3 regions of the Streptomyces sp. NPDC087420 genome follow, and region 2 is predicted to be linked to each of the others. Evidence: riboswitches for the same ligand, from Rfam matches in the RefSeq annotation. Region 2 holds a riboswitch; each other region holds the start of a gene.
What was found. Region 2 has a riboswitch for thiamine pyrophosphate ahead of ACIO1C_RS28450 (thiamine ABC transporter substrate binding subunit). Riboswitches for the same ligand answer to the same signal wherever they lie in the genome.
Positions count from the first base shown of each region.

Region 1: linked by a shared signal. The riboswitch ahead of thiO (glycine oxidase ThiO) and the one ahead of ACIO1C_RS28450 (thiamine ABC transporter substrate binding subunit) in region 2 are both predicted to bind thiamine pyrophosphate.
Region 3: linked by a shared signal. The riboswitch ahead of thiC (phosphomethylpyrimidine synthase ThiC) and the one ahead of ACIO1C_RS28450 (thiamine ABC transporter substrate binding subunit) in region 2 are both predicted to bind thiamine pyrophosphate.

Region 1 is NZ_JBIUXU010000004.1:231,045-241,456, reverse strand. Features, by position in the region: gene ACIO1C_RS09710 (trp operon leader peptide) at 1-1, opposite strand, end outside; gene ACIO1C_RS09705 (class II 3-deoxy-7-phosphoheptulonate synthase) at 123-1,475, shown strand; gene ACIO1C_RS09700 (bacterioferritin-associated ferredoxin) at 1,655-1,900, shown strand; gene bfr (bacterioferritin) at 1,904-2,383, opposite strand; gene ACIO1C_RS09690 (sulfite oxidase-like oxidoreductase) at 2,539-3,168, shown strand; gene ACIO1C_RS09685 (deoxyribonuclease IV) at 3,202-4,056, opposite strand; gene pknB (Stk1 family PASTA domain-containing Ser/Thr kinase) at 4,063-6,015, opposite strand; gene ACIO1C_RS09675 (thiazole synthase) at 6,401-7,198, opposite strand; gene thiS (sulfur carrier protein ThiS) at 7,201-7,431, opposite strand; gene thiO (glycine oxidase ThiO) at 7,428-8,648, opposite strand; TPP riboswitch at 8,646-8,757, opposite strand; gene ACIO1C_RS09660 (hypothetical protein) at 8,808-9,167, shown strand; gene ACIO1C_RS09655 (NAD(P)/FAD-dependent oxidoreductase) at 9,234-10,397, shown strand.
Region 2 is NZ_JBIUXU010000014.1:186,899-197,310, reverse strand. Features, by position in the region: gene ACIO1C_RS28465 (LOG family protein) at 1-814, shown strand, start outside; gene ACIO1C_RS28460 (ABC transporter ATP-binding protein) at 1,359-2,423, opposite strand; gene ACIO1C_RS28455 (ABC transporter permease) at 2,429-4,039, opposite strand; gene ACIO1C_RS28450 (thiamine ABC transporter substrate binding subunit) at 4,093-5,199, opposite strand; TPP riboswitch at 5,269-5,398, opposite strand; gene rlmN (23S rRNA (adenine(2503)-C(2))-methyltransferase RlmN) at 5,448-6,560, opposite strand; gene ACIO1C_RS28440 (phosphatidate cytidylyltransferase) at 6,730-7,800, opposite strand; gene frr (ribosome recycling factor) at 7,800-8,357, opposite strand; gene pyrH (UMP kinase) at 8,515-9,312, opposite strand; gene tsf (translation elongation factor Ts) at 9,468-10,322, opposite strand.
Region 3 is NZ_JBIUXU010000002.1:252,192-262,603, reverse strand. Features, by position in the region: gene ACIO1C_RS04630 (cupin domain-containing protein) at 1-53, shown strand, start outside; gene ACIO1C_RS04625 (DUF5326 family protein) at 307-522, shown strand; gene ACIO1C_RS04620 (IclR family transcriptional regulator) at 720-1,499, shown strand; gene ACIO1C_RS04615 (SsgA family sporulation/cell division regulator) at 1,599-2,033, shown strand; gene ACIO1C_RS04610 (YibE/F family protein) at 2,126-3,469, opposite strand; TPP riboswitch at 3,540-3,686, shown strand; gene thiC (phosphomethylpyrimidine synthase ThiC) at 3,679-5,523, shown strand; gene ACIO1C_RS04600 (hypothetical protein) at 5,596-6,429, opposite strand; gene ACIO1C_RS04595 (metallophosphoesterase) at 6,666-7,805, opposite strand; gene ACIO1C_RS04590 (LacI family DNA-binding transcriptional regulator) at 8,057-9,169, opposite strand; gene hisC (histidinol-phosphate transaminase) at 9,618-10,412, shown strand, end outside.

The DNA.
Region 1 (10,412 bases), on a different contig from region 2:
TGGACGGCACCCTAGCAGCTGTTGTCGCGCGCGCCCCGGAATATCAGCGCCCGGGAAGGGGGTCGCGTTCCATACTGTGAGCTTCGGCCATGGCACAGGCCGCGACCACGTAATCTGGGCGCGTGACAGTGAACGCTCAGAACCCCGCGACCCACGTGCCGACCTGGAAAGATCTTCCCGCTGCCCAGCAGCCGGAGTATCCGGACCGGGAGGCCCTGCGCCGAGTGGTGACCGAGCTGGAGTCGTATCCGCCGCTGGTCTTCGCCGGTGAGTGCGATCAGCTGCGTGCCCGGATGGCGGCTGTTGCCAAGGGTGAGGCGTTCCTGCTCCAGGGCGGTGACTGCGCGGAGGCTTTTGACGGGGTCTCCGCCGATCACATTCGTGGCAAGCTCAAGACGCTTCTTCAGATGGGTGCGATCCTCACGTACGCGGCGTCGGTGCCGGTGGTCAAGGTGGGGCGGATCGCCGGGCAGTACTCGAAGCCGCGTTCCAAGGACACCGAGACCCGGGGCGGCGTGACGCTGCCCACATACCGGGGCGACTCCGTCAACGGGTTCGCTTTCGACGAGGAGTCCCGGATCCCGGATCCGGAGCGGCTGAAGCGGATGTACAACGCGTCTGCGGCGACGCTGAACCTGGTGCGCGCCTTCACCACCGGTGGGTACGCGGACCTGCGCCAGGTGCATGCCTGGAACCAGGACTTCGTGAAGTCCTCGCCGTCGGGGCAGCGTTATGAGCAGCTGGCGCGTGAGATCGACAACGCGCTGAACTTCATGAAGGCGGCGGGGACCGACCCGGCGGAGTTCCGGACGGTCGAGTTCTACTCCTCGCACGAGGCGCTGCTGCTGGACTACGAGTCGGCGCTGACCCGCGTCGACTCCCGGACGGGGGAGCTGTACGACGTCTCGGGCCACATGGTGTGGATCGGTGAGCGCACCCGCCAGCTGGACGGCGCGCACATCGAGTTCGCCTCGAGGATCCGTAATCCCATCGGTATCAAGCTGGGTCCGACGACGACGGTGGACGACGCGCTCGCGTATGTGGACCGGCTCGACCCGGACCGGGTGCCGGGCCGGCTGACGTTCATCGTGCGGATGGGTGCGGACAAGGTCAGGGACAAGCTTCCCGAGCTGGTCCAGAAGGTCACCGCTTCCGGTGCCACGGTGGCCTGGGTGACCGACCCGATGCACGGCAACACCTTCGAGGCGGCCTCCGGCCACAAGACCCGCCGCTTCGACGACGTGCTGGACGAGGTCAAGGGCTTCTTCGAGGTGCACAAGGGCCTGGGCACGCATCCGGGTGGCATTCACGTGGAGCTGACCGGGGACGATGTGACGGAGTGCGTGGGCGGCGGGGACGAGATCTTCGTGGACGACCTGCACCAGCGCTACGAGACCGCGTGCGACCCGCGGCTCAACCGCAGCCAGTCGCTCGACCTCGCGTTCCTCGTCGCCGAGATGTACCGGGCGCAGTAGGCGGCGGTACGCGGGCGGCACGTACCGGAGCACGAACGGGGCGCGGATCGATGTGATCCGCGCCCCATCGTCCGTTCCGGGACTTTTGCGTGCGGGCGGCGACGGGTAAGGTTAGGTTTGCCTCACCGGGACGGTCGGGGTGACCGACCGCTGCCGCTGCCCCACTGTTCCCGTCGGAGGTGAACCGCGTGTACGTGTGCTCGTGCTTCGGCATTACCGAGAAGCAGGTCAAGGAACACGCGGACAGCGGCGCCTGCACCCCGCGCCAGATCGCCTCGGCCAGCAAGGCCGGCACCGACTGCGGTTCCTGCGTGCGCCGGATCCAGTCCCTCCTCGGCCGGGGAGCCGTGTGCCCCCGCCGCGAGCTGCTCACGGAACCGGTACGGGCGGAAGCCGTACGCGTCGAATCCGCGCCGGCCGCCTGAGGGTCAGCTGTCCGGCTGCTCGATGACCTGGGCGAGGTACAGCGGCTCACCGAGCTTCTCGATCAGCGCGAGCTGTGTGTCGAGATAGTCGATGTGGTGCTCCTCGTCCGCCAGGATCGACTCGAAGATCCGCTTGGACGTGTGGTCCGCCTTCTGGCGCATGACGTCGATCCCGCGCTTGAGGCGGTCGATCGCCTCCACCTCGACCTCGCGGTCCGCCTGGAACATCTCCGTGACCGTCTGCCCGACCCGGACATGGAACAGCCGCTGGTAGTTCGGCAGGCCGTCCAGGAAAAGAATCCGGTCGGTGAGCAGCTCGGCGTGCTTCATCTCGTCGAACGACTCGGCGCGCGTGTACTTCGCGAGCTTCGTCCAGCCGAAGTTCTCCTGCATCTTGGCATGCAGAAAGTACTGATTGATCGCGGTCAGTTCCGCGGTCAGCTGCTCGTTGAGGAATTCGAGGACCTCGGGGTCGCCCTGCATCGCGGCGGCTCCTTCCAGGCGGGTGACGGGCAGGAATGCGGGAATCCTCGCACTGCCACCGGGGGGCGTCCAGTAAGTGCATGCTTACTACCAGTTGCCCGAATCCGCCGAGACCTGGTCATGACCATCCCTTCCGGTCTGTCACCATGGAACGTATGGGGCAGCCGAACCGGGAACGTCAAGAGCCGGATCAGGCCGAACTTCCACCAGGTCAGCGCCTTCAGCGCGGCTGGCCGGTCACCCACTACGGCCCCGTCCCCCGCTTCCGGCCGGAACGCTGGGAATTCCGGGTCTTCGGCGCCACGCTCGACGGCGGCAAACGCTGCTGGAATCACGGGGAATTCTCCGCGCTTCCGTTCTCCACCGTGATCGGTGATCTGCACTGTGTGACGAAGTTCAGCATGGTGGGGGCCGAATGGGGCGGAGTGCCCGCCCGTACCGTCCTGGAACTGGCCCCGCCCGCCCCCGGCGTCACCCATGTGATGGTCTGGGCCGAATACGGCTTCAGTGCCAATCTGCGACTCGCCGACTTCGCCGCCGACCGTACGATTTTCGCCACCCACAAGGACGGCGAACTGCTCACGGCCGAGCACGGATTTCCGCTGCGCCTCGTCGTACCGCAGCTGTATGCGTGGAAAGGGCCCAAATGGGTCCGGGGCGTGGAATACATGACCGCCGACCGCCGCGGCTTCTGGGAGGAGCGCGGCTATCACAATGTCGGCGACCCGTGGGCGGAGCAGCGCTACTCGTACCAGGAGGGCCCGGGGGAGGGTCCGGAGCTGTAGGGCCTCTGCCGGCCGGCCCACCGGCCGAACGGCCTACTGGTCGCGGAGCTTCTTCAGCAGGGCTACGTCCGCCGCGTGCCCCTCCTTGCCGCCCGGTGTCTCGATCACCAGGGGTACGCCCTCGGTCGCCGGGTGCGTGAACAGCGCGCGGAACGGGTCCTCGCCGATGTGACCGGTCCCGATGTTCTCGTGGCGGTCCTTGTGCGCGCCCGCCACGTCCTTGGAGTCGTTGGCGTGGATCAGCTTGAGCCGCCCCGTGCCGACCGTCTCCACCAGCAGGTCCAGGGTCTGGTGCATCCCGTGCGGCCCCGTGAGATCGTGGCCCGCCGCGAAGATGTGGCAGGTGTCCAGGCAGATCCCCAGCTTGGGGTGGGAGTCCAGCGCCTCGAAGTACGGGCCGAAGTCCCACGTCCTGGAGCAGAGCGAGAACCCCTGGCCGGCGGTCGACTCCAGCAGCAGGAACGGGTCGTCGTCCTCGGTCAGCTCGTCGAGCAGCGGCAGCATCCGCTCCCGTACCTGCGCCAGCGCCACCTCGCGGGTGCGGCCGCCGGTCGCGGAGCCGGTGTGCACGACCACCCCCAGCGCGCCGATCTCCCGCGCCCGGCGCAGGCTGTGGCGCAGTGAGTCCACGGACCTGTCGGCCGTCGCCTCGGTGTGCGAGCCGAAGTTGATCAGGTACGGGGCATGGACGTAGGCGGGGATCTCCCCGGCGGCGCACTCGGCGCGGAACCGCTCGTCCTGCGCCGGGTTCCCGGGCGGGGTCGCCCAGCCGCGCGGATTGGCCGCGAAGACCTGGACGGTCTCCGCGCCCAGCTCGCGGGCGTAGGCCAGACCGGTCGTGGCGAGGCCGCCGGCCACCGGTACGTGGCCGCCGACAGGGTTGCGCATGTGTGTTCAGAGTCCCTTGGTCTTGATGGTGATCGTGCTGCCCTCGGGGGCGGTGCCGCCGCCCCCGACGGACTGCTCGGAGACGGTGTCGTCCAGGAACGGGAAGCTCCGGTCCACGCTGACCTCGAAGCCCGCGTCCTCCAGGGCGTTCTTGGCCTCGTCGACCTTCTGGCCCGTGACGTCGGGCACCGCCACTTCCCGCGGACCCTTGGAGAGCGTCAGCGTGACCGTGTCGCCCCGGGCCAGCTCGGCGCCCTCCGCGACGGACTGCCGGGCGACGGAACCGGCGTCCTCCGGGGAGTTCACGCGCGCGGGGGCGATCCGGACCTTGAGTCCCGCGTCCGTGAGCCGGGCGGTGGCGTCCTCTTCTGTCTCGCCCGTCACGTCCTCCACCTCGACGGGGCTGCCCTTGCTCACGACGAGCCTGATCCCCGAGTCGGGCCGCACCTCGTCCCCGGAGGCGGGGTCCGTACGGATCACGGCGCCCTGCTCGACGTTGTCGTCGAAGGACCGGGTCACCACACCGGCGGCCAGCCCGGCCTGCTTGAGCACCCGCCTCGCCTCGGCGAGCGTCGAGCCCTCCAGGCCGGGGACCTTCACGATCTTCGGGCCGCGCGAGACGACGATGGTCACGGGACCGCCGCCGCGGACCCGTGCGCGGGAGTCCGGGTCGCTGCCCATGACCGTGCCGCGCTCGAAGGTGTCGCTGAAGTCGTTCCCGACGTTCACGTCCAGGCCGGCGTCGGCCAGCCGCTTCTTCGCCTCCTGCTCGGTCTGCCCGAGCAGGGAGGGGACGCGGGTGAACTGGCCGGAATTGATGTACCAGACGCCTGTGCCGACGCCCAGGATGAGCAGCACGGCGACGATCGCGGCGATGATGCCCCGGCGGGGCGGGGGGGTGGTGCGGGTGGTGCGGCGGGGTGCCGGGTGGGGGAGGTCCGGGGGTGCCATCTCCAGGCGGCTGGTGCGGTGGACTCCGTCGGGCTTCCGCCGCCTGTCCCTGTCTCGCGAGGGCTCCTCGGCGGGCAGGACGCGCGGGATCACCGCCGTACGCCCCTCCGCCCCGCCCGCCGGGACGGGCTTGGCCTTCGGCGGTACGGCGTCCAGCTGGGCGTCGCTCAGCCGGGAGCGGGCCTCCCGGGCCAGGGCGAGCAGCGCGACGGCGTCGTACGGGCGGAGGTCGGGGTCACGGGCCGTGGCCGCCGCGACGATCCCGTCCAGCTCGGCGGCGAGGCCCGGCACGGCGGTGGACGGGGCGGGCACGTCCTCGTTGAGGTGCAGGTACAGCACCTGGGCGGGGGTGTCGCCGGCGTGCGGCTTGCCGCCGGTCAGCATCTCGTGGAGGACGACCCCGCAGGCGTACACGTCGACACGGGTGTCGGAGGTGCCGTGCTCGATCTGCTCGGGCGCCAGGTACGACACCGTGCCGAGGACCGTGCCCGTGGTGTTGGTGACGTCGCCCAGGACCCGTACGAGCCCGAAGTCCGCGACCTTGACGCGGCCGTCGTCCCCTATGAGGACGTTCTCCGGCTTCATGTCCCGGTGCACGAACCCGGCGCGGTGGGCGGCGCCGAGCGCGGCGAGCACGGGCTCCAGGATGTCCAGCGCGGCCCGCGGCTGGAGCGCGCCGCGCTCGCGCAGGACGTCGCGCAGGGTGCAGCCCTCGACGTACTCCATCGCGAGATAGACGTACGCGCCCTGGGCGCCCTGGTCGAAGACGGCGACGACGTTGGGGTGCGCGAGGCGGGCGACGGACTTGGCCTCGCGGATGAACCGCTCCACGAAGGCGACGTCTCCGGCGAGCGCCGGGTGCATCACCTTGAGGGCCAGGACCCGGTCGAGGCGGGTGTCGAGGGCGCGGTAGACGGTGGCCATACCGCCCACCGCGATGCGCGCGTCGACGCGGTACCGGCCGTCGAGCAGGTGGCCGACGAGGGGGTCCTGAAGGGTCGTATCCACGGTGCGAGTGTACGAGCCGGGGTGGCGGGGCGGCCGGGGACGCGGTCTCTTGCAGCGCACCTGTGACGCGCGACGCGGTCGCGCTTTTGTCCTCAATCGCCGGACGGGCTTGATTGTGCCCGCTGCGGGCCGGCTTTTTGTGCGCGGGTTGTTGCCGGGGGCCGGGCAGGGGTCGTGTCCTGCACTGCATGTTTTACGTCGCGTTCAGCACCTTGTATTGGTCAACGTTCGCCATGCGACACAAAACACGCTCTACGTTCCGGACACGACCCCTGCCCGTCCCCCTTCCAGGCCCGCGCCAAAACAACCTGGCCCACCCCGGGTCTTTAAGCCCGTCCGGCGTTTGAGGACATCAGTAGGCCGCGCCGCCCGCCGGGCGCGACGTCTACGTGAACGCCGGGCGCTCCGGGTCGAGCGTGGCGACGCCCTCCGAGGGCGAGGACGCCCGGGCGAAGCGCCGGCGGGGGATCCGGCCCGCCCGGAACGCCAACCGCCCCCCCGCCACCGCGTACCGCATCGCGGAAGCCATCAGCTCCGGCTCCCGCGCCCGCGTCACCGCAGACGCGAGCATCACCGCCGCACACCCCAGCTCCATCGCCAGCGAAGCGTCGGACGCCGTGCCCGCGCCCGCGTCCAGGATCACCGGGACGCTCGCGTGTTCCACGATCAGCTGGAAGTTGTGCGGGTTGCGGATGCCCAGGCCGGACCCGATGGGCGACCCCAACGGCATGATCGCCGCGCAGCCCACGTCCTCCAGCTTGCGGGCCAGCACGGGGTCGTCGTTCGTGTACGGCAGGACCGTGAAGCCGTCGTCTACCAGCGTCTCCGCCGCGTCGAGCAGCTCGATCGGGTCGGGCAGCAGCGTGCGCTCGTCCGCGACGACCTCCAGCTTGATCCAGTCCGTGCCCAGAGCCTCGCGGGCGAGCCGCGCGGTCAGGACCGCCTCCCCGGCGGTGAAGCACCCCGCCGTGTTGGGCAGGGCCCGGATCCCCAGGGATTCGAGGACGGACAGCACGGACCCCTGCACGGTGGGGTCGAGGCGCCGCATCGCGACGGTGGTGAGTTCGGTGCCCGACGCGATCAGGGACCTGCGCAGGACGTCGAGGCTCGGCGCACCCCCCGTACCCATGATCAGGCGGGAGTCGAAGACGGTGTCGCCGATGACAAGCCGGTCGTCGGCCATGGTCAGCCTCCCTGGACGGCGGTGAGGACTTCCACGCGGTCGCCGTCGCCCAGGAGGGTGCCGGACCAGCGGGAGCGCGGGACGACCGTCTCGTTGAGGGCCGCGGCGACACCCGAGGGCGCGGGGGTCAGCGTCGCGACCAGCACGTCGAGCGTGGTGCCCGCGCCGATCGCGCGCGGCTCGCCGTTCACGGAGATGGAGAGGGTCACGGAGACGTTCACGGTGTCGGTCATGCGAGCTGCTCCTGACGTACCGGGGCGGGGGAGAAGCGGCGGGGGGTGAAGGGGCGCGCGACCTCGGGGAGTTCGCCGGTGGTCAGCACGTCGGCCATCGCGTCCCCGGTGACGGGGGTGAGGAGGACCCCGTTGCGGAAGTGGCCGGTGGCCAGGTGGAGGCCGGGGAGGGCGGTGGGCCCGAGCAGGGGCGCGTTGTCGGGCGAGCCCGGTCGCAGTCCGGCGCGTGCCTCGGTGAAGGGCAGTTCGGTGATGCCCGGCACCAACTCGTGCGCGTCGCGGAGCAGTTCGTACACCCCGCCCGCCGTGACCGTGGTGTCCCAGCCCTGCTCCTCGCTGGTCGCGCCGACGACGAGTTCGCCGTTCTCGCGCGGCACGAGGTAGACGTGGCTGCCGCGTACGACGGCCCGTACGGACCTGGAAAGGAACGGCGCGTACGGCCGGGGCACCGTGAGCCGCAGCACCTGGCCCTTGACGGGCCGTACCGGCGGTATGACATCGGTCGGCAGACCCGCCAGCCTCCCGCTGAGGCTCCCGCCCGCCAGGACGGTCTGGTCCGCGGAGAGCGCACGGCCGTCGGCCAGGACGACGCCGGCCGCCCGGTCCCGTACAACCGTAAGACGGTTCGCGAACGAGCGGTGGAAGACCACCCCGGCCCGTTCGCAGGCCGTCACGAGCGCCGCCGCGAGCCGGCGGGGATCGATCTGGTGGTCGCCGTCGACCCGCAGGCCCCCGCGTACGCCGGGCGCGAGCATCGGCTCCAGCCGCCGGCACTCGCGTCCGGAGAGCCACTCCGAGGAGAGCCCGGAACGCTGCTGGAAGCCGTGCAGTTCGCGCAGGTGCGCGCGGTCGTCGGCGTCGAGGGCCACGGCGAGCGTGCCGCACGCGCGGTAGCCGGTGTCCTGGCCGCTCGCCGCTTCCAGTTCGGCGACGAAGGCGGGGTAGCGCGCGGCGGAGGCGAGGTTGAGCCCGAGCAGCGTCTCCTCGCCGTAGTGGAGTTCGGTGACGGCCGCGAGCATGCCCGCCGCGACCTGCGCGGCCCCGCCGCCCGGCTCGGGGTCGGCGACTGCGGTACGCAGGCCGCGCTGCGCGGCCCGCCAGGCCGTGACCAGGCCGATGATGCCGCCTCCGACGACCAGGACGTCGGAGGTGTGGGAGACGGTGGAGACGTCGGAATGGACGGTTTCGGGGTGCTGACCCGTATGAGACGACTGCATGGGCGTCCAGCCCCTCCCTTCGCCGGCATGACCCGGATCAGGTTCGTACGGTCGGAGGCCGTCAGCCTCCCTCTCAGCCCGGTGCGTCCGGGCTCCCGCGAGGTAGTGTCACCGGCCAGACTAACGCCCTGTCCCCCGCCCGGTAAGGGAGCAATCACCGTGGCCCGTTCGCTGGACGGTCTTGTCCTGGCCCCCGTCGCCGACCAGGCGCCGGGTCAGGTGGGTACCCGCACGCGCTTCACGTACGGCGAGCGGGGCGGCCGGATCTGGGCCGCCTACGAGGGCGGTGACGTGGAGCGGGGGTATCTGGTCGGGACCCGTGAGGGGGACCGGCTCGACTTCCGGTACGTACAGCTCAAGCGGGACGGCGGGACGTCCTCCGGGCACTGCGTCTCCCTGGTGGTGGACCTGCCGGACGGCAGGGTCCGGCTGGAGGAGACGTGGGAGTGGGAGTCGCGGGAGGGCAGCGGGACGAGTGTGGTGGAGCAGCTGCCGACTGACGTCCCGTCGGTTCTCTAAGGTGATCGGGTGAGCGAGCAGCGGAGACATCCGGAAGAGCGGAACGTCGTCATCGTCGGGGCCGGGATGGCGGGGGTGCAGACCGCGGTCGCCCTGCGCGAGGGCGGCTTCCGCGACCGGATCACGCTGATCGGCGCGGAGCCGCATCCGCCGTACGACCGGCCGCCGCTCTCCAAGGCGGTCCTGCTCGGCCAGGCGGACGGGTCGTCCTTCGACATCGACTTCTCCGCGCTCTCCGTCGAGCTGCGGCTCGGGCTCCCCGTGACCGGGCTGCGGCCGGACGTACGGGAAATCGACACGCCGGACGGTCCTGTGCCGTACGACGTGCTGGTCGTCGCGACCGGCGCGGAGCCGGTCAGGCTGCCAGGTACGGAGGACGTCCCCGGCGTCCATCTGCTGCGCACGCTGGACGACGCCGAGCGGCTGCGGCCCGTGCTGGCGCGGCAGGACGCGGTCGTGGTCGTGGGCGCGGGCTGGATCGGCGCGGAGTTCGCGACGGCGGCGCGGGAGGCGGGGTGCGCGGTGACGGTCGTGGAGGCGGCGGACCGGCCGTTGGCGGGGATTTTCCCGGCGGAGGTGGCCGCGCCGATGGCCGGGTGGTACGCGGAGAGCGGCGCCGAACTGCTGACGCACGCGCGCGTGGCGTCCGTCGAGCCCGGCGCGGTGGTCCTCGCGGACGGCCGGCGGCTGCCGGCGGGCGCGGTGGTCGTGGGCATCGGGGCGCGGCCCGCGACGGGCTGGCTGGCGGGCTCGGGCATGGAGCTGGGCCCGGACGGTTCCGTCACCGCGGACGAACGACTGAGGACGTCGCTGCCCGGCGTGTACGCGGTGGGCGACTGCGCGTCCTTCCCCTCGGCCCGGTACGGCGCGCGGCTCCTCGTCCACCACTGGGACAACGCGCTCCAGGGGCCCCGTACCGTCGCCGCCCGGATCATCGGCGAGACCGAGGGCGTCTACGACCCGGTGCCGTACTTCTGGTCGGAGCAGTTCGGCCGGTTCGTGCAGTACGCGGGCCACCACGCGTCCGCCGACACCCTGGTGTGGCGCGGCGACCCGGCGGAGGCTGCGTGGTCGGTGGCGTGGCTGCGGGAGGGCGTGCTGGTGGCCCTGCTGGCGGTGGGCCGCCCCCGGGACCTGGCCCAGGCGAGAAAACTGCTGGAAACCCCCGCCCACCTGGACCCCCACCGGGTGGCGGACCCCACGGTCCCCTTGAAGAAGGCGGTTGTTTGAGGGGCGGACATGCCG
Region 2 (10,412 bases):
CGCGGACCACGGGTACGACGCCACGCCGGACGCGCGGGCCTACGCGTGGTTCCAGCGCACCAAGTCGGACGGCGACATCTTCGCCTCCATGCTGCGCTCGGTGCACGACGATGCGATCTCCGACGCCCTGGACGAACTGCTCGTCGGCGCGCGGGTGGTGGGCGTGATGGGCGGGCACGCGATGGCCCGTGGCACGGACGCGTACGCGGGGGCGGCGCGCCTGGGCCGTGCCCTGACCCGTTCCGGGCTGACCGTCGCGACCGGGGGCGGGCCGGGCGCGATGGAGGCGGCGAACCTGGGCGCGTACGCCGCGCCCCACCCCGACGACATGCTGGACGAGGCCCTCGAACTCCTCGCCGAGACCCCGTCGTTCGTCCCGTCCGTCTCCGACTGGGCCCAGGCGGCCTTCGACGTGCGGGCGCGGTGGCCCAAGGGCGAGGAGTCGGTGGGCATCCCGACCTGGTTCTACGGCCACGAGCCGCCGAACGCGTTCGCCGCGCACATCGCCAAGTACTTCGCCAACGCCACCCGCGAGGACGGGCTGCTGGCCCGGTGCAACGCGGGCGTGATCTTCCTGCCGGGCGCGGCGGGGACGGTCCAGGAGATCTTCGACAACGCGACGCCGAACTATTACGAGTCGCGGGGTGAGCCGACGCCGATGGTCCTGGTGGACCGGGAGCACTGGACGGAGAGGTTGCCTGCGTGGCCCCTGCTTTCGTCGCTGGCGCGACGTCGGTCCATGGAGCCGCGGATCGTTCTCGTCGACTCCGTGGAGGAGGTCCCGGCGGCGCTGGTGGCCCTGACGGCCGGCTGATTGCCCCGGTGACCGGGTTGCGGTCCGTGTTGTCCTCAATCGCCGGACGGGCTTGGTTGTGCCCGCTGCGGGCTGGCTTTTCGGGTGCGGGTTGTCGCCGGGGGCCGGGCAGGGGTCGTGTCCTGCACTGCATGTTTTACGTCGCGTTCAGCAACTCCGAATTGCGTAACGTTCGCCATGCGACACAAAACACGCTTTACGTTCCGGACACGACCCCTGCCCGTCCCCCTTCCAGGCCCGCGTTACTACCCGGCCCGCTCCGGGGCGGGCGGGGTCGTTCACTTCACCCCCGGCGTGAGGGGGGTGGGGTCGGAGGAGGTGCGTGTGTCCGGACGTAAAGCGTGTTTTGTGTCGCATGGCGACCGTTGCTAATTGGACCGGTTGAACGCGACGTAAAACATGCAGTCCGGACATACGTACCTCCGGAGGCCCCGCCCCCCGTCACCACGACAAACCCAGCCCGTCCGGCGATTGAGGACAAGCAGTAAGCCGCGCCCACCGCACCGGGCAAACGCCAAAAACGAAGGACAAGCAACCGCAACGATCACCCGGCAGGGGCAAGCACCATCACGTCCTCCACCGCGAACGTCACGCCCACCTCAGCGCCCTCCAACGGCGCCTCGCGCACATCACATTCCGCCTCCAGCAGCGGCAGCGGCACCGGCACCGGCACCGCGTCAGGCCGGAGCACAACCACCACCCGGCTCCCCCGGAATGTACGCGCCTCCACCGTGCAGCGAAGCCCGGCCGCCGGGTCGGGGGCGGGCGACAGACGGACCCCGCCCGGCCGCACCAGCAACGTCACCGCGCCCTGCGCGGAACCCGCGGGCACCGAAATCCGCCCCCAGGGCGTATCCGCGAACGCACCCGAAACCGTCGCCGGCACCACGTTGTCGAAGCCCAGGAAGCGCGCCACAAACGCGGAGGCCGGCCGCTGCCAGACCTCCAGCGGCGTCCCGGTCTGCGCGATGCGCCCGTCGCGCATGACCACCACCCGGTCCGCGAGGGCGAACGCCTCGCCCTGGTCATGGGTGACGGCAAGCACCGTCGTGCCCAACCGCCCGAAGAGGCCCCGCAGTTCGACCACCAGCCGTTCCCGCAGGCTGCGGTCGAGCTGGCCCAGCGGCTCGTCCAGCATCAGCAGCCGGGGACGCGGGGCGAGCGCCCGCGCCAGCGCGACCCGCTGCTGCTCACCGCCCGAGAGCGAGGAGACGGCCCGGCCACGGGCCCCCGGCAGCCCCACGAGGTCGAGCAACTCCTCGACGCGCCGGGCCTGTTCGTCCCGCGAAACCCCCCGCATCCGCAGCCCGAAGGCGACATTGCCGCCCACGTCACGCTGCGGGAAGAGCTGATGGTCCTGGAACATCAGGCCCACCCCCCGCCGGTGCACCGGCACCCCCGCCTGGTCCGCGCCGTCGAGCGACACCCGTCCGCCGTCGACGTCCTGGAGCCCGGCGACCACCCGCAGCAGCGTGGACTTGCCGCTGCCGCTCGGTCCCAGCACACACACGATCTCGTGCTCGGCGATCTCCAGGTCGACCGCGTCGAGCGCGGTTCGCGGCGCCTTGCGGTCGCCGAACCGTACCGTCACCCCCGCGAGGCTGAGCAGCGTCATCAGAATTCCCCCGAGCGGTCGGTACGGATACGTTCGAGCACGAGCAGCGACACCGCGCACACCGCCATCAGTACGGTGCTCAGGGCCATCGCCTGCCCGTAGTTGAGCTCCCCGGGCCGGCCCAGCAGCCGCGCCACGGCCACCGGCAGCGTCGGCCGGTCGGGCCGGGCGATGAAGACCGTCGCGCCGAACTCGCCGAGCGAGACCGCGAAGGCGAACCCGGCCGCGACGAGCAACGCCCGTCGTACCAACGGCAGATCGACCTCGCGCCAGGCCCGCAGCGGCGACGCGCCGAGCACCGCCGCCGCCTCGCGCAGCCGGCCGTCCACCGCCCGGAGCACGGGCAGCATGGTCCGTACGACAAAGGGCACCCCGACCAGCGCCTGGGCGAGCGGCACCAGGATCCAGGAGGCCCGCAGGTCCAGCGGCGGCTTGTCGAGGGTGATCAGGAATCCGAAGCCGACGGTCACCGCGGAGACGCCCAGCGGAAGCATCAGCAGGGCGTCGAACCCGCGGACGAGCCGGCCCGCGCGCCGGGTCAGCGCGGCGGCGGCCAGCCCGCCCACGAGCAGCGCGATCGCCGTGGCGACCACCGCGTACTCCAGGGAGTTCCGCACGGCGTCCAGCGGCGGGACGAGGAAGGTGCCGCCCGACCCCACGGAGGTGAGCGCCCGGTAGAAGGCGAAGCCGTATCCGCCGGGGCCGTCGAAGGAGCGCTCGACCAGCACCCCGAGCGGGAGCAGGATCAGGACGAGGACCACACCGAGTACGCAGAGGAGCAGCGTCCACTGCCCCGGCCCCTTCGGGCGGCGCGCCGTCAGCGCGGGGTCGACCAGGCGCAGCGCGGTCTCCCGCCGCCGTACCGTCCAGGCGTGCACCGCCAGGATCGCGCCGACGGCGGCGAACTGGACGAGGGTCAGCACGGCGGCCGTGGGCAGGTCCAGGAGTTGCGCGGTCTGCCGGTAGATCTCCACCTCCAGCGTGGAGTAGGCGGGACCGCCGAGGATCTGCACGACACCGAAGGAGGTGAAGGTGAAGAGGAAGACCATGAGGGCGGCGGCCGCGACGGCGGGCCCGAGGGCGGGCAGGGTCACCCGCCACCACGCCGCGAGGCGGCTCGCGCCGAGCACTCGCGCGGCTTCCTCCTGGCGCGGGTCGAGCTGGGACCACAGGCCGCCGACGGTCCGTACGACCACCGCGTAGTTGAAGAAGACGTGCGCGAGGAGGATCGCCCAGACGGTCGTGTCGAGCCGGACGCCCCACAGTTCGTCGAGGAGTCCGCCGCGCCCGAGCAGGGCGAGGAAGGCCGTGCCGACGACGACGGTCGGCAGGACGAACGGCACGGTGACGACGGCCCGGAGCAGCTGTTTGCCGGGGAAGTCGAAGCGCGCGAAGACGTACGCGCCGGGCAGGGCGACGACCAGGGTGAGCGCCGTGGAGGCGAGGGCCTGCCAGGTGGTGAACCACAGGACGCCGAGGATGTCGGGGCGGCTCAGCACGTCACCGACGCGGCCGAACTGCCAGACCCCGCCGGTCCGCAGCCCCCGGCCCACGATCGCCGTGACGGGATAGGCGAAGAAGACCGCGAAGAACACGACGGGCAGGGCCATCAGGCCGAGCCGTACGGCATGTGCCCGTACGGCCCGGCGGTCCGGCTCGCGGGCTACTTCACTACGAGTGAGGTCCACGTCTGGATCCACTGCTCCCGGTTGGCGGCGATCTTGTCGGGCGCCACCGTCTCCGGCTGGTCGACGGTCGCGCCGAACTCGGTGAACAGCGGGGGCAGGGGGACGGCCTTGACCACGGGGTTCACGAACATGTTCAGCGGCATGTCCGCCTGGAACCGGCCGCTGATCAGGAAGTCCAGCAGCGCCTTGCCGCCGGCCTCGTTCTTCGCCCCGCCGAGCAGGCCCGCGAACTCGATCTGGCGGAAGCAGGTGCCGGTGGCGACGCCGGTGGGCGCGACCTTGGGCTGCGGCTCGGAGTACAGCACCTCGGCGGGCGGGCTGGAGGCGTACGAGACGACGAGCGGGCGGTCGCCGTTGGCCTTCTTGCCGCCGGCGGATCCGGAGAAGCTCTCGTTGTAGGCCTGCTCCCAGCTGTCCACGACCTGGACGCCGTTGGCCTTGAGCTTCTTCCAGTAGTCCTGCCAGCCGGAGTCGCCGGCGTGGGCGACCGTACCGAGCAGGAAGCCGAGGCCCGGCGAGGAGGTCGCCACGTTCTCGGTGACGAGCAGGTTCTTGTACTGCGGTTTGATCAGGTCGTCGAACGTCTGCGGCGGCGCGAGCTTCTTGTCCGCGAAGTACTTCTTGTCGTAGTTGACGCAGATGTCACCGGTGTCGATCGGGGTGACCCGGTTCTTCGCCGCGTCCAGCTGGGTGTCGGCGGCGACCCGGTCGAGTCCCTTCGCCTTGTACGGCGTGAACAGGCCGTTGTCGAGGGCGCGGGAGAGCAGGGTGTTGTCCACGCCGAAGAAGACGTCGCCCTGCGGGGAGCCCTTGGTGAGGATCTCCTTGTTGAGCGCCTCGCCGGCGTCCCCGCTCTTGAGGACCTTGACGGTGTAGCCCGTCTCCTTGGTGAACGCCTTGAGCACGGCGGGAGAGGCGTTGAACGAGTCGTGGCTGACGAGGGTGACGGTCTTGGACTTCGTCCCGCCGCCGTCGCCGGACGACCCCGTACTGTCGGACCCGCCGCAGGCGGCGAGGGTCGAGACCCCGAGCGCGGCGACGAGCGCGAGGGCCGCTGTTCTTCTGGCGTGCTTGGTACTCACTGGTTTTCCTCCTGGGGACTCCAGGAGAAGACGCGGCCCTGCCCGGAGTGTCCGGGCAGGGCGCAACAGCTTGAGTGATGTCCGAACTTCCTACCCAGAATGACCTGGGCAAGGTTCAGAGGGTCTGCGACCGGTGTCCGCTCGTGGAGCCGGATCCGTGTCGCACTCTCAGCGCTGTGGCGCTCCCCTGTCGGAATATGTGCCGTACGGAAAATCTGTTGTTCAGGACCAGATTACACAGCTGCCCCTCAGCGTTCGGTAGCGGCCAGCTGCCCGCACGCTCCGTCGATCTCCTGGCCGCGGGTGTCGCGTACGGTCACCGGCACGCCGTGCCGCGCGATCGCCTCCACGAAGGCCTTCTCGTCCTCGGGGCGCGACGCCGTCCACTTGGAGCCCGGGGTCGGGTTGAGGGGGATCAGGTTGACGTGCACCCGCTTGCCCTTGAGCAGCCGGCCCAGCCGGTCGCCCCGCCACGCCTGGTCGTTGATGTCCCGGATCATGGCGTACTCGATGGAGATCCGGCGGCCGGACTTCGCCGCGTACTCCCACGCCGCGTCCAGCACCTCCGGCACCTTCCAGCGGGTATTGACCGGTACGAGGGTGTCGCGCAGTTCGTCGTCCGGCGCGTGCAGCGAGACGGCGAGGCGGCACTTGAAGCCCTCGTCGGCGAAGCGCAGCATCGCCGGGACCAGGCCGACCGTCGAGACGGTGATCCCGCGCTGCGAGATGCCGAGGCCGTCGGGCTCGGGGTCGGTGAGCCGGCGGATCGCGCCGACCACCCGGTTGTAGTTGGCGAGCGGCTCGCCCATGCCCATGAAGACGATGTTCGAGAGCCGCGCGGGACCGCCGGGGACGTCGCCGTCGCGCAGGGCGCGCATGCCGTCGACGATCTGGTGCACGATCTCGGCGGTGGACAGGTTGCGGTCGAGGCCGGCCTGGCCGGTCGCGCAGAAGGGGCAGTTCATCCCGCAGCCCGCCTGGGACGAGATGCACATGGTGACCCGGTCCGGGTAGCGCATGAGCACGGACTCGACCAGCGTGCCGTCGTGGAGGCGCCACAGGGTCTTGCGGGTGGTGTCGTCGTCGCAGGAGATGTGCCGTACGACGGACATCAGGTCGGGCAGCAGCTCCGCCGCGAGCTTCTGCCGCGCCCCGGCGGGGATGTCGGTCCACTGCTCGGGGTCGTGCACGTAGCGCGCGAAGTAGTGCTGGGACAGCTGCTTGGCGCGGAAGGGCTTCTCGCCTATCGCGGCGACGGCCTCACGGCGCTCGGCGGGCGTGAGGTCGGCGAGGTGCCGCGGCGGCTTCTTGGCTCCGCGGGGCGCGACAAAAGTGAGTTCTCCGGGGGTCGGCGGGGCCATGAACGCAAGTCTCCTCGGTGCGGCGAGGCCCGATCCCCGGTGCCACGGGGAAGAGCGGCACCACGTTGCCGGTGCCGGGAGACCTCACGGGATCAGCCCCGCGCGGGCGCGGGGACCAAAAGGGCTCGCCACCGGTGAGTGGCGAGCCCTTCAAGAGTACCGGTGCGGCTCACCCCGAGCCGACGAAGATCACCAACAGCAGCCAGACCACCGGCGCGGTGGGCAGCAGGGAGTCGAGCCGGTCCATGATGCCGCCGTGGCCCGGCAGCAGCGTCCCCATGTCCTTGATGCCGAGATCGCGCTTGATCATGGATTCGCCCAGGTCACCGAGGGTGGCGCTGGCGGCGACCGCGATGCCGAGCAGCAGACCCTGCCACCAGACGCCGTCATCGATCATGAACTGCATGGAGAGCGCGCCCGCGACCATCGCGAAGACGACCGCGCCGAGCAGCCCTTCCCGCGTCTTCCCGGGGCTGATGCGCGGCGCGAGCTTGTGGGTGCCGAAGCGCCAGCCGACGGCGTACGCGCCGGTGTCGCTGACCACCGTCAGCAGCAGGAACATCAGCACCCGCCGGGCGCCGTCGTCCGCGGTGAGCATCAGCGCGACGAAGGTGGCCAGGAACGGGACGTAGAACGCGGCGAACACCCCGGCCGTGACGTCCCGCAGATACCCCTCGGGCTCCTCGGTCATCCGCCACACCAGGACGGCGAGCGCGGTCAGGGCCATCGCGACCCAGGCACCCTCGACCCCGCGCACGTACCCGGCGACGACCATCGCGGCGCCGCCGACGGCCAGCGGTACGAGAGGGGCCTTGATGCCCTTCTTCTCGTGGAGGCGGGAGGTCAGCTCCCACAGCCCGACCACGACGGCGACCGCGACCACTCCGACAAAGGCGGCCTTGACGATGAAGAGCGAGGCCGCGACCACCACACCGAGCCCGACGCCGACCCCTATGGCCGCACGCAGGTCACGGCCCGCCCGCTTCTTCGGCGGGGGTGGCGGGGGCGCGGACATGGGCTCCTGAGGGATCTGGTCACGGAACAGGGGGCCGCCCGGCCGAGCCGCCCCCCGGTCGTTGTCCTGGCCCCCGCCGTGGGCGGGTCCGTCGGGCACGATGGGCATGGGCCGAGTCTGCTGTGCGGCAGGCTCATCGTAGGCGGGACCCGCCGGGCCGGCCCCCTGGTCGGGCTGTCCCCAGAGGTCGGCGGTCGGCGGGGAGCCCCAGGAAGAGTCGTTCATCAGACTTCGAGCAGCTCGGCTTCCTTGTGCTTGAGCAGCTCGTCCACCTGCGACACGTACTTCGCGGTGGTGTCGTCGAGCTCCTTCTCGGCGCGGCGGCCCTCGTCCTCGCCGACCTCGCCGTCCTTCACGAGCTTCTCGATCGTCTCCTTGGCCTTGCGGCGCACGGCGCGGATCGAGACCTTCGAGTCCTCGGCCTTGGTCCTGGCGACCTTGATGTACTCCTTGCGGCGCTCCTGGGTCAGGTCGGGGAAGACCACCCGGATGATATTGCCGTCGTTGCTCGGGTTGACGCCGAGGTCGGAGTCGCGGATCGCCTGCTCGATGTTGCGCAGCGCGGTCTTGTCGAACGGCGTCACGACGGCCATGCGCGGCTCGGGTACGGAGAACGACGCCAGCTGGTTGATCGGGGTCGTCGCACCGTAGTAGTCCGCCACGATCTTGTTGAACATCGCCGGGTGCGCCCGCCCTGTGCGGATCGCGGCGAAGTCGTCTTTGGCGACCAGGACGGCCTTCTCCATCTTCTCCTCGGCCTCGAGGAGGGTCTCTTCGATCACCACTTGCTCCTGCGTGTCTTGAACGGGCCGGGCCTGCTACCGGTCCTGGCGGATCCTGCGTCGCGTCCTGCCCTGCACGGTGTCCGACCGTCAGGGCTTTGTCCATCCCCGTGCGGGGCCGTACGGATCAAGTGTCCCGCGGGGTTTCCCGCGCGACTCAGCTCCGGGTGCCCTGGTCGCTCACGAGCGTGCCGATCTTCTCACCCTTGACCGCGCGCGCGATATTGCCCTCGGTCAGCAATTCGAAGACGAGGATCGGCAGTTTGTTGTCCTGGCACAGCGTGATCGCGGTCATGTCGGCGACCCGGAGGTCCTTGGCGATGACCTCGCTGTACTCCAGCGCGTCGAACTTGACCGCGCTGGGGTTGGTCTTGGGGTCGGAGTCGTAGACCCCGTCCACCCCGTTCTTGCCCATCAGCAGCGCCTCGGCGTCGATCTCCAGGGCGCGCTGGGCGGCGGTGGTGTCGGTGGAGAAGTACGGCATGCCCATGCCCGCACCGAAGATCACGACGCGGCCCTTCTCCAGGTGCCGTACGGCGCGCAGCGGGATGTACGGCTCCGCGACCTGGCCCATGGTGATGGCCGTCTGGACGCGGGAGTCGATGCCCTCCTTCTCCAGGAAGTCCTGGAGGGCCAGGCAGTTCATGACCGTACCGAGCATGCCCATGTAGTCGGAGCGTGCCCGGTCCATGCCGCGCTGCTGGAGTTCGGCGCCGCGGAAGAAGTTTCCGCCGCCGAGGACGATCGCGATCTGGGCGCCGTCCCGCACGACGGCCGCGATCTCACGGGCGATGGCGTGTACGACGTCGGGGTCGACGCCGAGCCCGCCCCCGCCGGCGAACGCCTCACCGGACAGCTTGAGCATGAAGCGGCCGGCGCCCTTGGCCGGGTCGCCGCTGCCCCCTGTGTGGTCCTTGCCGTCGGCAGACTGGGTGGCGTCCGCGCCCTTGTTCATGGGGATCTCCTCGTACATACGACGAAGGCCATTGCCGGTGGGGGTGTGTCCCGTGCGGCAATGGCCTCCTCGTCAGATCTGCGGTCGTCCGTCGCGTTCGCGTGTGACGACTCCGTAAGACCCTAGCGGGGTCCTGCGTCGAACGCGGTACGGACTCAGATGCCGACCTTGATGCGCGAGAAGCGCTTCAGGGTGACACCGGCCTCGTCCAGGACCTTCTGGACCGACTTCTTGTTGTCCTTCGCGAACGCCTGCTCCAGGACGACGACGTCCTTGAAGAAGCCGTTGACGCGACCCTGGACGATCTTCGGCAGGGCGGCCTCGGGCTTGCCCTCCTCGCGGGAGGTGGCCTCGGCGACGCGGCGCTCGTTCTCGACGACGTCGGCGGGGACGTCCTCACGGGTGAGGTAGGTCGGCGCGAAGGCGGCGATGTGCTGCGCGACGTCCTTGGCGGCCGTGGCGGCCGCCTCGTCCGACGCGGAGCCCTTGTCCAGCTCGACCAGGACGCCGACCTGCGGCGGGAGGTCGGGCATGGTGCGGTGCATGTACGCGGCCACGTAACCGCCGGTGAACTGCGCGAAGCGGTCCAGGACGATCTTCTCGCCGAGGTTGGCGTTGGCCTCGTCGACGTACGCCTGAACGGTCTTGCCGGCCTCGATCTCGGAGGCGAGCAGGGCGCTCAGGTCAGCCGGGCGGGACGAGGCGACGAAGGCGGCGAGCGTGTTGGCGACGGTGATGAACTTGTCGCTCTTCGCGACGAAGTCCGTCTCGCACTTGAGCTCGACCAGCACGCCGGACGTCTTGTCCTCGGAGATGAGGGAGACGACGGCGCCGTTCTCGGCCGAACGGCCTTCGCGCTTGGCGACGCCCTTCTGCCCCTTCACGCGGAGCAGCTCGACGGCCTTGTCCACGTTGCCGTCGGCCTCGTCCAGGGCCTTCTTGCAGTCCATCATGCCGGCGCCGGTGAGCTCGCGGAGCTTCTTGACGTCAGCGGCGGTGTAGTTCGCCATGTCTGTGAATCTCTCTCGGAAGTCGAAGATCTACGGGTGGACGGCGGGGAGCCGGCGCCGGGGTACGGCACCAGCTCCCGCTGTCAGCAA
Region 3 (10,412 bases), on a different contig from region 2:
ACATCACGGAGGACCTGCGGGTGATGGTGGTCTTCTCGCCGCCGGAGGGCTGACCGGGCCGGTTCGCCGCCGGAGGGCTGACCGGGCCGTTTCCCGGAGTTCCCGGAGCGAGCCGCCTCGCGCGACCACCCTCGGGCCACTCTCGGGGTGCTGGACCCTCAGGGCGGGCTCAGGGTCGGATCAGGGGAGAGCGGGGGCCGCGGGCCCTCCGCCGGCGCCGTCCCCGATCTAGCATCGGGGATGTCGGGTCGATGCGTCAGGTGTCGATGTGCGAGGTACTGGGTGAAGCGAGGTAGGGCGATGGCCGTGCGGGAGATATTCACGGGGATGCCGTGGTGGGTCAAGTGGATCGCGGTGCCCGTGATCGCCATCGTGGTGTTCGGCGGGCTGATCGCCACGGTGGTCGGCATTCTGATCTCGCTGCTGTTCAAGCTGCTGCTCTTCGTCGCCATCGTCGGCGGACTGGTCTACGTCGTACGCAAGTTCCTGTCGTCCTCGTCGTCGTCGCGCGACGGCTGGTAGGACCTGGAGTCGGTGGTCCGTACGGGCGTTAGCCCGCGCGGGGGAAAGGTGAACAGGAAACCACCCCTGGGCGTGGCCTGCCCCTAGAGTGACAACCCTCTGCCGCGCCCTCGGAATGCACCGTGGGAGATCGTCCCGGCCTGCGGTTCATACGATCCTTCCGGGCGGGGCCTCAGGATTCCCTCGGGGGTGACCTCATGGCCACAGCTGCCACCGTTCCACGCACCCCGGCGCCCACCCTCATCGGGTCGGTCCGGCGGGCGCTGCGACTGCTGGAGGCGGCGGCCTCCCACCCCGACGGCGCGCCCGCCAAACAGCTGGCCCGCGAGGCGGGACTTCCGCTGCCCACCGCGTACCACCTGCTGCGCACGCTCACGCACGAGGGTTATCTCCGGCGGGAGAGCGGGGTGTTCGTCCTCGGCGACGCCGCGCAGCGGCTGGTGCGTGGCGAGGGCCTGCAGAATCGTCGCAGCAAGATCACGGACGCGATCGGGCGCTGGCGGGACACGATCGGTGTCCCGGTGTACTTCGCGGTCTACCACGAGGGTGAGATCGACCTCGTGTCCGTGGCCGACAGTCCGGCGCGGCCCGCTGTCGACGAGTGGGCCGACTTCCGCGAGACGGGCCATGCCCACGCGATCGGCCTGTGCCTGCTGAGCCAGCTCGACGACGCGTCGCGTGACGATCACCTCGACCGCCATCCGGTGAGCCCTCTCACGCCCCATTCCGTACGCGACCGGATCGCCCTGCTGGAGCGCCTGGGGTCGCTGGGGCGGATGGAACCGGTGGTGGAGCGGCAGGAGTACGCCGTCGGCACGGTCTGTGCCGCTCTGCCCATCACCGCCGGCACCACCGCCGCCGCGATGGCCATTTCCGTACCTTGTCATCGGGAGGATCAGCTGCTTCCCGCTGTCGAGCGGTTACGGAGAGAGATCGGATTTCTGCTGACCTCGGTCGACTTCTCTATCAGTATCTGAAAAATTACTCCTTGTGATCTGAGGGCCCTTCTAGGACGATGGCGTCAAGAGGGTCAGGGATCATTCCCAGCCACAGCTTCATCTACTCCGGAGTACATGATGCGCGAGTCGGTCCAGGCCGAGGTTTTGATGAGTTTCCTCGTTTCAGAGGAGCTCTCGTTCCGTATCCCGGTGGAACTGCACTACGAGATGGGGGATCCGTACGCGGTGCGGATGACCTTTCATCTGCCCGGCGACGCGCCCGTGACCTGGACTTTCGGCCGCGAGCTGCTGCTGGACGGCATCAACACGCCCAGTGGTGACGGTGATGTGCACATCTCGCCGACCGAGCCCGAGGACCTGTCGGACGTTCACATCCGGCTCCAGGTCGGTGAGGACCACGCGCTGTTCCGGGTGAGCGCCGCGCCGGTCGTGGCCTTCCTGGACCGTACGGACCGGCTGGTCCCGCTCGGCCAGGAGCGCACGCTCGGTGATTTCGAGGGCAACCTGGAGGAGGCGCTCGGCCGCATCCTGGCGGAGGAGAACGCGGGCTGAGGCGGCCTGGCGCGGTCGCCTCCTCGCGCGATCACTTCCTCACGCACGCGGTCATTCCGCACGCCGTCATTTCCTCATACAGGCCGGCGCCGTCACTTCCTGCGGCGGCGGCCCCTGCTGCCGTGCGGGCGCACCGCCGTGCCCTGCCCCGGCACCATGGGTGCCGTCTCCCGCCCGAGAGCCCCCGACCGGTCCGCGGACACCACCAGCGCCGCCAGGGCGGTGGTCACCGGCACGGACGCGACCAGGCCGATCGATCCGACCAGGGTCCGTACGATCTCCTCCGCCACCAGCTCGCTGTTGGCGACCGTTCCCACCCCGGACTGCGCGATGGAGAAGAGCAGCAGCAGCGGCAGCGCCGCTCCCGCGTAGGCCAGCACGAGCGTGTTGACCACGGACGCGATGTGGTCGCGGCCGATGCGGATTCCCGCCCGGTAGAGGGCGCGCGGTCCCATCGACGGATCCGCGGCGTGCAGTTCCCAGACCGCCGAGGTCTGGGTCACCGTCACGTCGTCGAGGACACCGAGCGAACCGATGATCACGCCGGCCAGCAGCAGACCGCTCATGTCGATGTGCGGATACAGCCCGTGGATCAGGCCGGTGCTGTCGTCGGTGTTGCCGGTCAGGCTCGCCCAGCCGATGAAGATCGAGCCCAGCAGTCCGATCAGCATCAGGGAGACCAGCGTGCCGATGACCGCGACCGAGGTTCTGGCCGTCAGGCCATGGCACATGTAGAGCGCGATGAGCATGATCGCGCTGGCTCCGACCACCGCGACGACCAGCGGGTTCGAGCCTTGCAGCACGGCGGGCAGGATGAAGAGCGTCAGCACTCCGAAGGAGACCGCGAGGGCGATCAGCGCCATGAGCCCGCGCAGCCGCCCCACCACGACCACCGCGAGGGCGAAGATCCCGGCGAGCAGGGCCATGGGGAGGTGGCGGTCGACATCGGTGACCGAGTACTGGAGGTCGTGGGGAGCGTCGGGCGCGTACGCCAGTACCACGCCCTGTTTCACGTGAAACTGCCGTGGCGCGTCCGGCTGGACGACCTCGATGAAGGTACGGCCCTTCTCCTTGCCGCTGGTGACCTCGACCGTGGCCTTCTTGCACTGCCCGGTCTCCGTCTGTTCCGCCTCCCGCCCCCCGGGTGTCGAGGTGTCGCCGGTCGACGGGATTTGGGAGGCGTTCACGTCCTTGCAGTCCACCGGCTGGAGCTTCACCACCTGGCCCTGCTCGGTCTGCCGGTCGAACCCGACCCCCGAGCGCTCATGGGCGGGCGCGCCGCCGGGCCACAGGACGACCAGGCCCACGACCACGGCCGCGGCGAACGGGATCAGCACCGCCGCGATGACTTTGCGGAGGTGCTGGGAGACCGGCTCGGCAGGCCCGTGGCTGTGCGTGTGGCCGTGCGTTTCGTGGCTCTGCTGGGATGAGGTCACCCGCAGATCATTGCAAGAAGCCGGAGGCCCTCTGTTCAGCACGCCGGTGGTGGGGCTAGCGTGGTCACACCTTTGCACACGCGGGAGCTCGGAGCACCGGGCTGAGAGGGCGTTGACTGTGTAGTCCCGGGGACATCCCCCTGGACTCCCATCGCTGCGCCGACCGCCGAACCTGTTACCGGGTAATGCCGGCGTAGGGAGTAGGTCTCATGACCGTTCAGGACGCACACACGCCTGCCTCGGAATCGGATTCCCCGGGCGAATCGGGGAATCCGGGCGGGGCCGTGGATCAGAACGGGACCGAGAGGTCCATCGGCTGGCACAAGGGATACGTCCAGGGCTCGCGCCCCGACCTCCAGGTGCCCGTCCGTCAGGTGCATCTCACCAACGGCAAGGACGTGACGCTGTACGACACGTCGGGGCCGTACACCGACCCCACGATCGAGACGGATGTCCGCCGCGGGCTCGCGCCGCTGCGGGAGAACTGGATCATCGGGCGCGGTGACACCGAGGAGTACGCGGGCCGCCCGGTCCGCCCCGAGGACGACGGGCTCAAGCACACCTCGCCGCGCGGGGGGCTGCGGAACCTCGACGCCGTGTTCCCGGGCCGGCCGCGCCAGCCCCGGCGGGGCCGGGACGGGCAGGCGGTGACGCAGCTCGCGTACGCACGCCGTGGCGATGTCACTCCGGAGATGGAGTACGTCGCGATCCGGGAGAACGTCGCGCCCGAGGTCGTCCGCGACGAGATCGCCGCGGGCCGGGCCGTACTGCCGGCGAACGTCAATCACCCGGAGATCGAGCCGATGATCATCGGCAAGCGGTTCCTGGTGAAGGTCAACGCCAACATCGGCAACTCCGCGGTCACCTCCTCCATCGAGGAGGAGGTGGACAAGATGACGTGGGCCACCAAGTGGGGCGCGGACACGGTCATGGACCTCTCGACCGGCCGCAACATCCACACCACCCGGGAGTGGGTGCTGCGCAACTCCCCCGTGCCCATCGGCACGGTGCCGCTCTACCAGGCGCTGGAGAAGGTCGACGGCAAGGCCGAGGAGCTGACCTGGGACATCTACAAGGACACCGTCATCGAGCAGGCCGAGCAGGGCGTCGACTACATGACGGTCCACGCCGGAGTGCTGCTGCGGTACGTGCCGCTGACCGCCCGCCGCAAGACCGGCATCGTCTCGCGCGGCGGCTCGATCATGGCGGCGTGGTGCCTGGCGCACCACAAGGAGTCGTTCCTGTACGAGAACTTCGAGGAGCTCTGCGACATCCTCGCCGCGTACGACGTGACGTACTCCCTCGGTGACGGCCTGCGGCCCGGGTCCATCGCGGACGCCAACGACGAGGCGCAGTTCGCCGAGCTGCGGACGCTGGGCGAGCTGAACACGATCGCCAAGCGCCACCACGTACAGACCATGATCGAGGGCCCCGGGCACGTCCCGATGCACAAGATCAAGGAGAACATCGACCTCCAGCAGGAGATCTGCGAGGAGGCGCCGTTCTACACGCTCGGCCCGCTGACGACCGATGTGGCGCCCGCGTACGACCACATCACCTCGGGCATCGGCGCGGCGATGATCGCCTGGTGGGGCACGGCGATGCTCTGCTACGTCACGCCCAAGGAGCACCTGGGACTGCCGAACCGCGACGACGTGAAGACGGGTGTGATCACCTACAAGATCGCGGCGCACGCGGCGGACCTCGCCAAGGGGCACGCGGGGGCGCAGGAGTGGGACGACGCGCTGTCGGACGCGCGGTTCGAGTTCCGGTGGGAGGACCAGTTCAACCTGGCCCTCGACCCGGACACGGCGCGCGCGTTCCACGACGAGACACTGCCGGCCGAGCCGGCGAAGACCGCGCATTTCTGCTCGATGTGCGGGCCGAAGTTCTGCTCGATGAAGATCTCGCAGGACATCAGGCGCCAGCACGGCGGTGACCTGGTGCCCGAGGAGATCGAAGCGGGCATGGTGGAGAAGTCGAAGGAGTTCGCGGCGGCCGGCAACCGGGTCTATCTGCCGCTGGCGGAGACGGGCGGCAGGTCGGCCGGCTGACCCGGCCGCCTCAGCGGAGGGGGGCCCGCCAGGCCACCAGTCCCGGCCGGCCCGCCTCCGCGAAACCCACCGCTATTCGGGCTGGTGTTCCGGGCCGCCGAAGTCGGGGCTGGTGAAGTCCGGGCTGCTGAACGTGGGGCGCTGGTGGGCCGCTGAGCCCTCGTCAGGGCTGGAGAAGCCGGGGTGGCTGTAGCCGATCTTGGGCAGGTGGCCCACCGTACGGGGCGGTGCCGGCGCCGCCCGGCCCGCGCTCGGGTCGGCGAGGGCCCTGCGCAGGAAGGGCAGGATGCCGCGCTCCAGGAGGGCGTGGCGCCAGGCCTCCCTGGCCCGTGCGACCTCGTCCGGCAGCTCCCCGCCGGACTCCTCGACGGCGGGGACCTGGGTGGCCCCGTTGCGTACGGCCGTGATGAGCAGGCCGACCGCCGCGCCCAGGATCCCGAGCACGGTGACCGCGCCGAAGAACCAGCCCACCGCGATCAGGGAGTTGGCGAAGGCGGGCGCCGGGGTCAGTGCCTTGAGGAGATAGCCGACGAGCAGGAAGATCAGCGCCGCGGTGCCGCCGAGGACGGGGACCAGGACGGTGATGACCGCCGCGAACCCCGCGCCCGCGCCGTCGTCCTCCTCGACCGTGGCCGGCTCTCTGACGGAGCCGTTCAGGGCCGGGGAGGAGACCGGGGAGCGGAACTCCTCGCGCATCTTGGCGTAGTGCTCGTACTCGGCGGCCGCGGCGGTGGCTATCTGGGTGGTGGCGTTGAGGGCCATCGTGCGCAACTGCTCGGCGTTCAGCCGCCGGCCCACGTCGGCCAGATCCGGGCGGTCGTGCGCGTTGCGCAGTGCGTCGTCGAGGATCCGCTCGAAATCCGCGCGATCCTCGCTCAGCAGGTGCGGAGCGCTGTTCATGTGCATCCCCCGATGCTCCGTAGGGCCGATTCGCCCGCGTGAACGGGCGGTTGGCAGAAACGGAAGGAGAGCCTGCTACGGATAAGCCGATGGTAGAGCTGTTTTGCCGCGGCGTGACAGGGGGTTTCCGGAAAACACCGGCTCCATGTCGATTCAGTTGTGCGGAGAAGCCCGGTCAGTGGTGCCGAGGAACCCGGGTCAGCCGCCCGGAAGAACCCGGTCAGTTGTGCGGTCGAAGCCGCTCAGTTGGCCAGCGGAAGCCGCACGACCAGCAGTTTCCCCGCCATGGTCACGCCGCCGTCCATGGCGATGGCCAGGCCGTCGGCGTACACGTGTGGCCCCTCCACCACGGGGCCGCCGCCCTCACCGTCCGAGGCGTCCTCGGTGCCGACCTCGCCCAGGAGGTAGGGAATGGGGCTGTGGCCATGGACGATGCGGTTTCCGCCGTACGTGGAAAGCAGTTCCTGGACGGCCTCGGGGCCGCCCTCGTCACGGAACGCGAAGCGTTTGGTGAGTTTGCGGAACACGTCCCAGCACTCGTCCGCGTCGTTGCGGGTGAGGATCTGGTGGACGGTGTCGTTGACGTCGTCGATGGACGAGCCGTAATCCAGGTAGGCCGTCGTGTCGGAGTGCATCAGCAGATGCCCGTCCTCCTCGACCACCGCGTCGAGCCGTGACATCCACTGGAGGTGGACGTCCTGGAGGCGCTCCATGTCGGTCTTCTGACCGCCGTTGAGGAGCCAGGCGGCCTGGAAGGTGGCCGTGCCCGCGCCGGAGTTGACGGGGGTGTCGCCGAACCGCTTGGCGCCCAGGAGCAGCAGTTCGTGATTGCCCATCAGGGCCTTGCAGTAGCCGCCCGCCGCCGCCGCTTCCGCGGAGAGCCGCATCACGAGGTCGATGACGCCGATGCCGTCGGGGCCGCGGTCGGTGAAGTCGCCGAGGAACCAGAGCCGGGCGTTGCCGGCCGACCAGTTGCCGGCGGAGTCGATGAGGCCCTGTTCGCCGAGGGCGGCGAGGAGTTCGTTCAGGTAGCCGTGCACGTCGCCGACGACGTAGAGCGGGCCGGGGCCGCCGGGCGCGGGGGCGCCGTCGGGCGCGAGGTGCAGCTGGACGGTCACTCCCTCCGGGCCGATCACCGGGAGGTCGCGCTCGGTCGGTGTGTAGCCGTCCGGGACCTCGTCGGCGGGGATCGCGTTGCCGGGATGCCCGGACGGGTTCGCGGCCTCGTGACCGTACCCCTGCCGCCCGGACTGTTCGGGATGCCCCGGTTGCCCGGACTGCACGGGAACCTGCGCGTACGGCGGTACGCGGAAGTCGCGCAACGTCGCCGTCCGCACCGCGGGTCCCTGACCGGCCCCCTGTGTCATCGACCCCTCCACCACCGTCGCGCCGCCGTACACCTCTCGGGCTCGCCCTCTCCGGTGGGCGTCTGCCCACCGGAGGTCAGGAAAGGTCCATGGTGTCGTGCGCCCATCATAGGAATCCCGCTCCTCCTCTGTGACGCACCAGGGGTGGTGAATCCGGTTCCACCTCAGGTTCGCCGGAGGTTTTCACGCCGATCACCCCAAATGTGAAAGGTCTGGGCCTTCGGCCGGGGTACGGAAGGGACCGGCCCGGCCCCGGCAGCGCTCCGTCAGTCCCCCGCCGGGGACCTGGGGGCGCTGACCGTGGTGCGGGGCGGGCGGCGCTGGGACGAGGTCCTGACGACCAGCTCCGTCGGTATCACCTGCTCGATCGGCGCGCCGGTGTTGATCCCTTCGATGGCGTCGATGAGGAGCTGGACGACGGCGGTGCCGATCCGGCGCGGTTTGAGCGAGAGGGTCGTGATGGGCGGTTCCGTCGTCGCGTACACGGTGGACTCGCTGCAGCACACCAGCAGCAGGTCCTCGGGGACGCGCAGCCCGTACCGCCGGGCGGCGGCGAGCAGATCGGTGCCGTTGGGGTCGAAGAGGCCGTAGACGGCGTCCGGGCGGTCGGGGCGGGCGAGGAGCCGGTCGGCGGCGACGGCCCCCGCGCACGGGTCGTGGGCCGGGTAGGACTCGTACACGGGGTCCTGGCCGACCCGCTCGCACCAGCTCAGGTACGCGGAGGTGGAGAGGCGGGTGTAGGTGTCGGTGGTGGTGCCGGTGAGCAGGCCGATCCGGCGGGCGCCCGCGTCGGCGAGGTGGTCGAGCAGGTCGAGGACGGCCGCCTCGTGGTCGTTGTCGACCCAGGCGGTGACGGGGAGGGTGCCCGCGGGCCGGCCGTCGGAGACGACGGGCAGGCCCTGGCGTACGAGTTCGGTGACGACCGGATCATGGTCGGAGGGGTCGATGACGACGGTGCCGTCGAGGGCGACGTTCGCCCAGACGTCGTGGCGTGAGGTGGCGGGGAGGATGACGAGGGCGTAGCCCCGGGCGAGCGCGGCGGAGGTGGCCGCTCTGGCCATCTCGGCGAAGTAGGCGAATTCGGTGAAGGTGAAAGGTTCATCCCCGTACGTCGTCACGGTCAGGCCGATGAGGCCCGATTTGCCGGTACGGAGGGTTCTGGCGGCGGCGGAAGGACGGTAGCCGAGGCGCTCGGCGACCTCTCGGACGTGGCTTCTCGTGGCGTCGGGTAAGCGTCCCTTGCCGTTGAGCGCGTCCGAGACAGTCGTGATGGAGACACCGGCTGCGGCTGCGACGTCCCGGATGCCCGCCCGACCCTGCCGGTTTCCCCGGCGGGTTGTGTCCGTCCGGCTCACCTGGTGTTTCCCTGCTGCTGTCATGGCCAGCCGATATTAGGGCGCGGGCGGGCGGTTGGGCCGGTCGCATATGCACCCCTCAGCAGGCACGTTTCTGCATGGTCAAAAGTGCCCAATGTCCTTGGATGAAGTGGGGTTTATCCGTCCGGGCTGTGGTCTGGCATGCATCGGACGGCATGTGCCTGTCGAAAGGTCCATGTTTCGAAGTTGTCTCAACTCACCTCTACGAGGGATGCGCGCCACGGCGCGGACCACGGGCGCGCGCCAGGGAGAAGTGCGCCCCCCGCTCGATGGCCTCTCGAGTGACGCGCGTCACCGAGGGGCGATGCCCTCCCGAGTGGCCCACGTCACCGAGGCCTTCGCAGGGGCCCCGAATCCTCCTATGGTGAGCAGTATTGAAAAGCGCGACACCCCTGACGCGACACCCGTGAACGGCCGAGGAGGACCTGCGGTGAGCAAGACGAGCCCTGCGGTGGGCGGCGGTACGGGACCCAGGCTCCGTGCCGAGCTGGACGGCATCCCGACGTACAAGCCGGGCAAGCCCGCCGCGGCCGGCGGCCCCGCCGCGTTCAAGCTGTCCTCCAACGAGAACCCGTACCCGCCGCTGCCCGGCGTGATGGAGCGGGTGATCGCCACCGCGGGGATCTTCCACCGCTACCCCGACCTGTCGTGCGCGGGCCTGACCGAGGAGCTGGCCGGCCGTTTCGCCGTTCCCCTGGAGCACGTGGCGACGGGCACCGGTTCGGTGGGGGTGGCCCAGCAGCTGGTCCAGGCCACCGCCGGCCCCGGTGACGAGGTCATCTACGCCTGGCGCTCCTTCGAGGCGTACCCGATCATCACCCAGATCTCGGGTGCGGCCTCGGTGAAGGTGCCGCTGACCGGCGCCGAGACGCACGACCTGGACGCCATGGCCGACGCGGTCACCGACCGGACGCGGCTGATCTTCGTCTGCAACCCCAACAACCCGACCGGCACGGTGGTGCGCAGGGCCGAGCTGGAACGGTTCCTCGACCGGGTGCCCGACGACGTCCTGGTGGTGCTGGACGAGGCGTACCGCGAGTTCATCCGCGACGCCGAGGTGCCGGACGGGGTGGACCTGTACCGGGAGCGCCCGAACGTGGCCGTGCTGCGCACCTTCTCGAAGGCGTACGGGCTGGCCGGTCTGCGGGTCGGTTTCGCGATAGCTCACGAGCCGGTGGCGGCGGCGCTGCGCAAGACCGCGGTGCCCTTCGGTGTGAGCCAGATCGCCCAGGACGCGGCGGTGGCC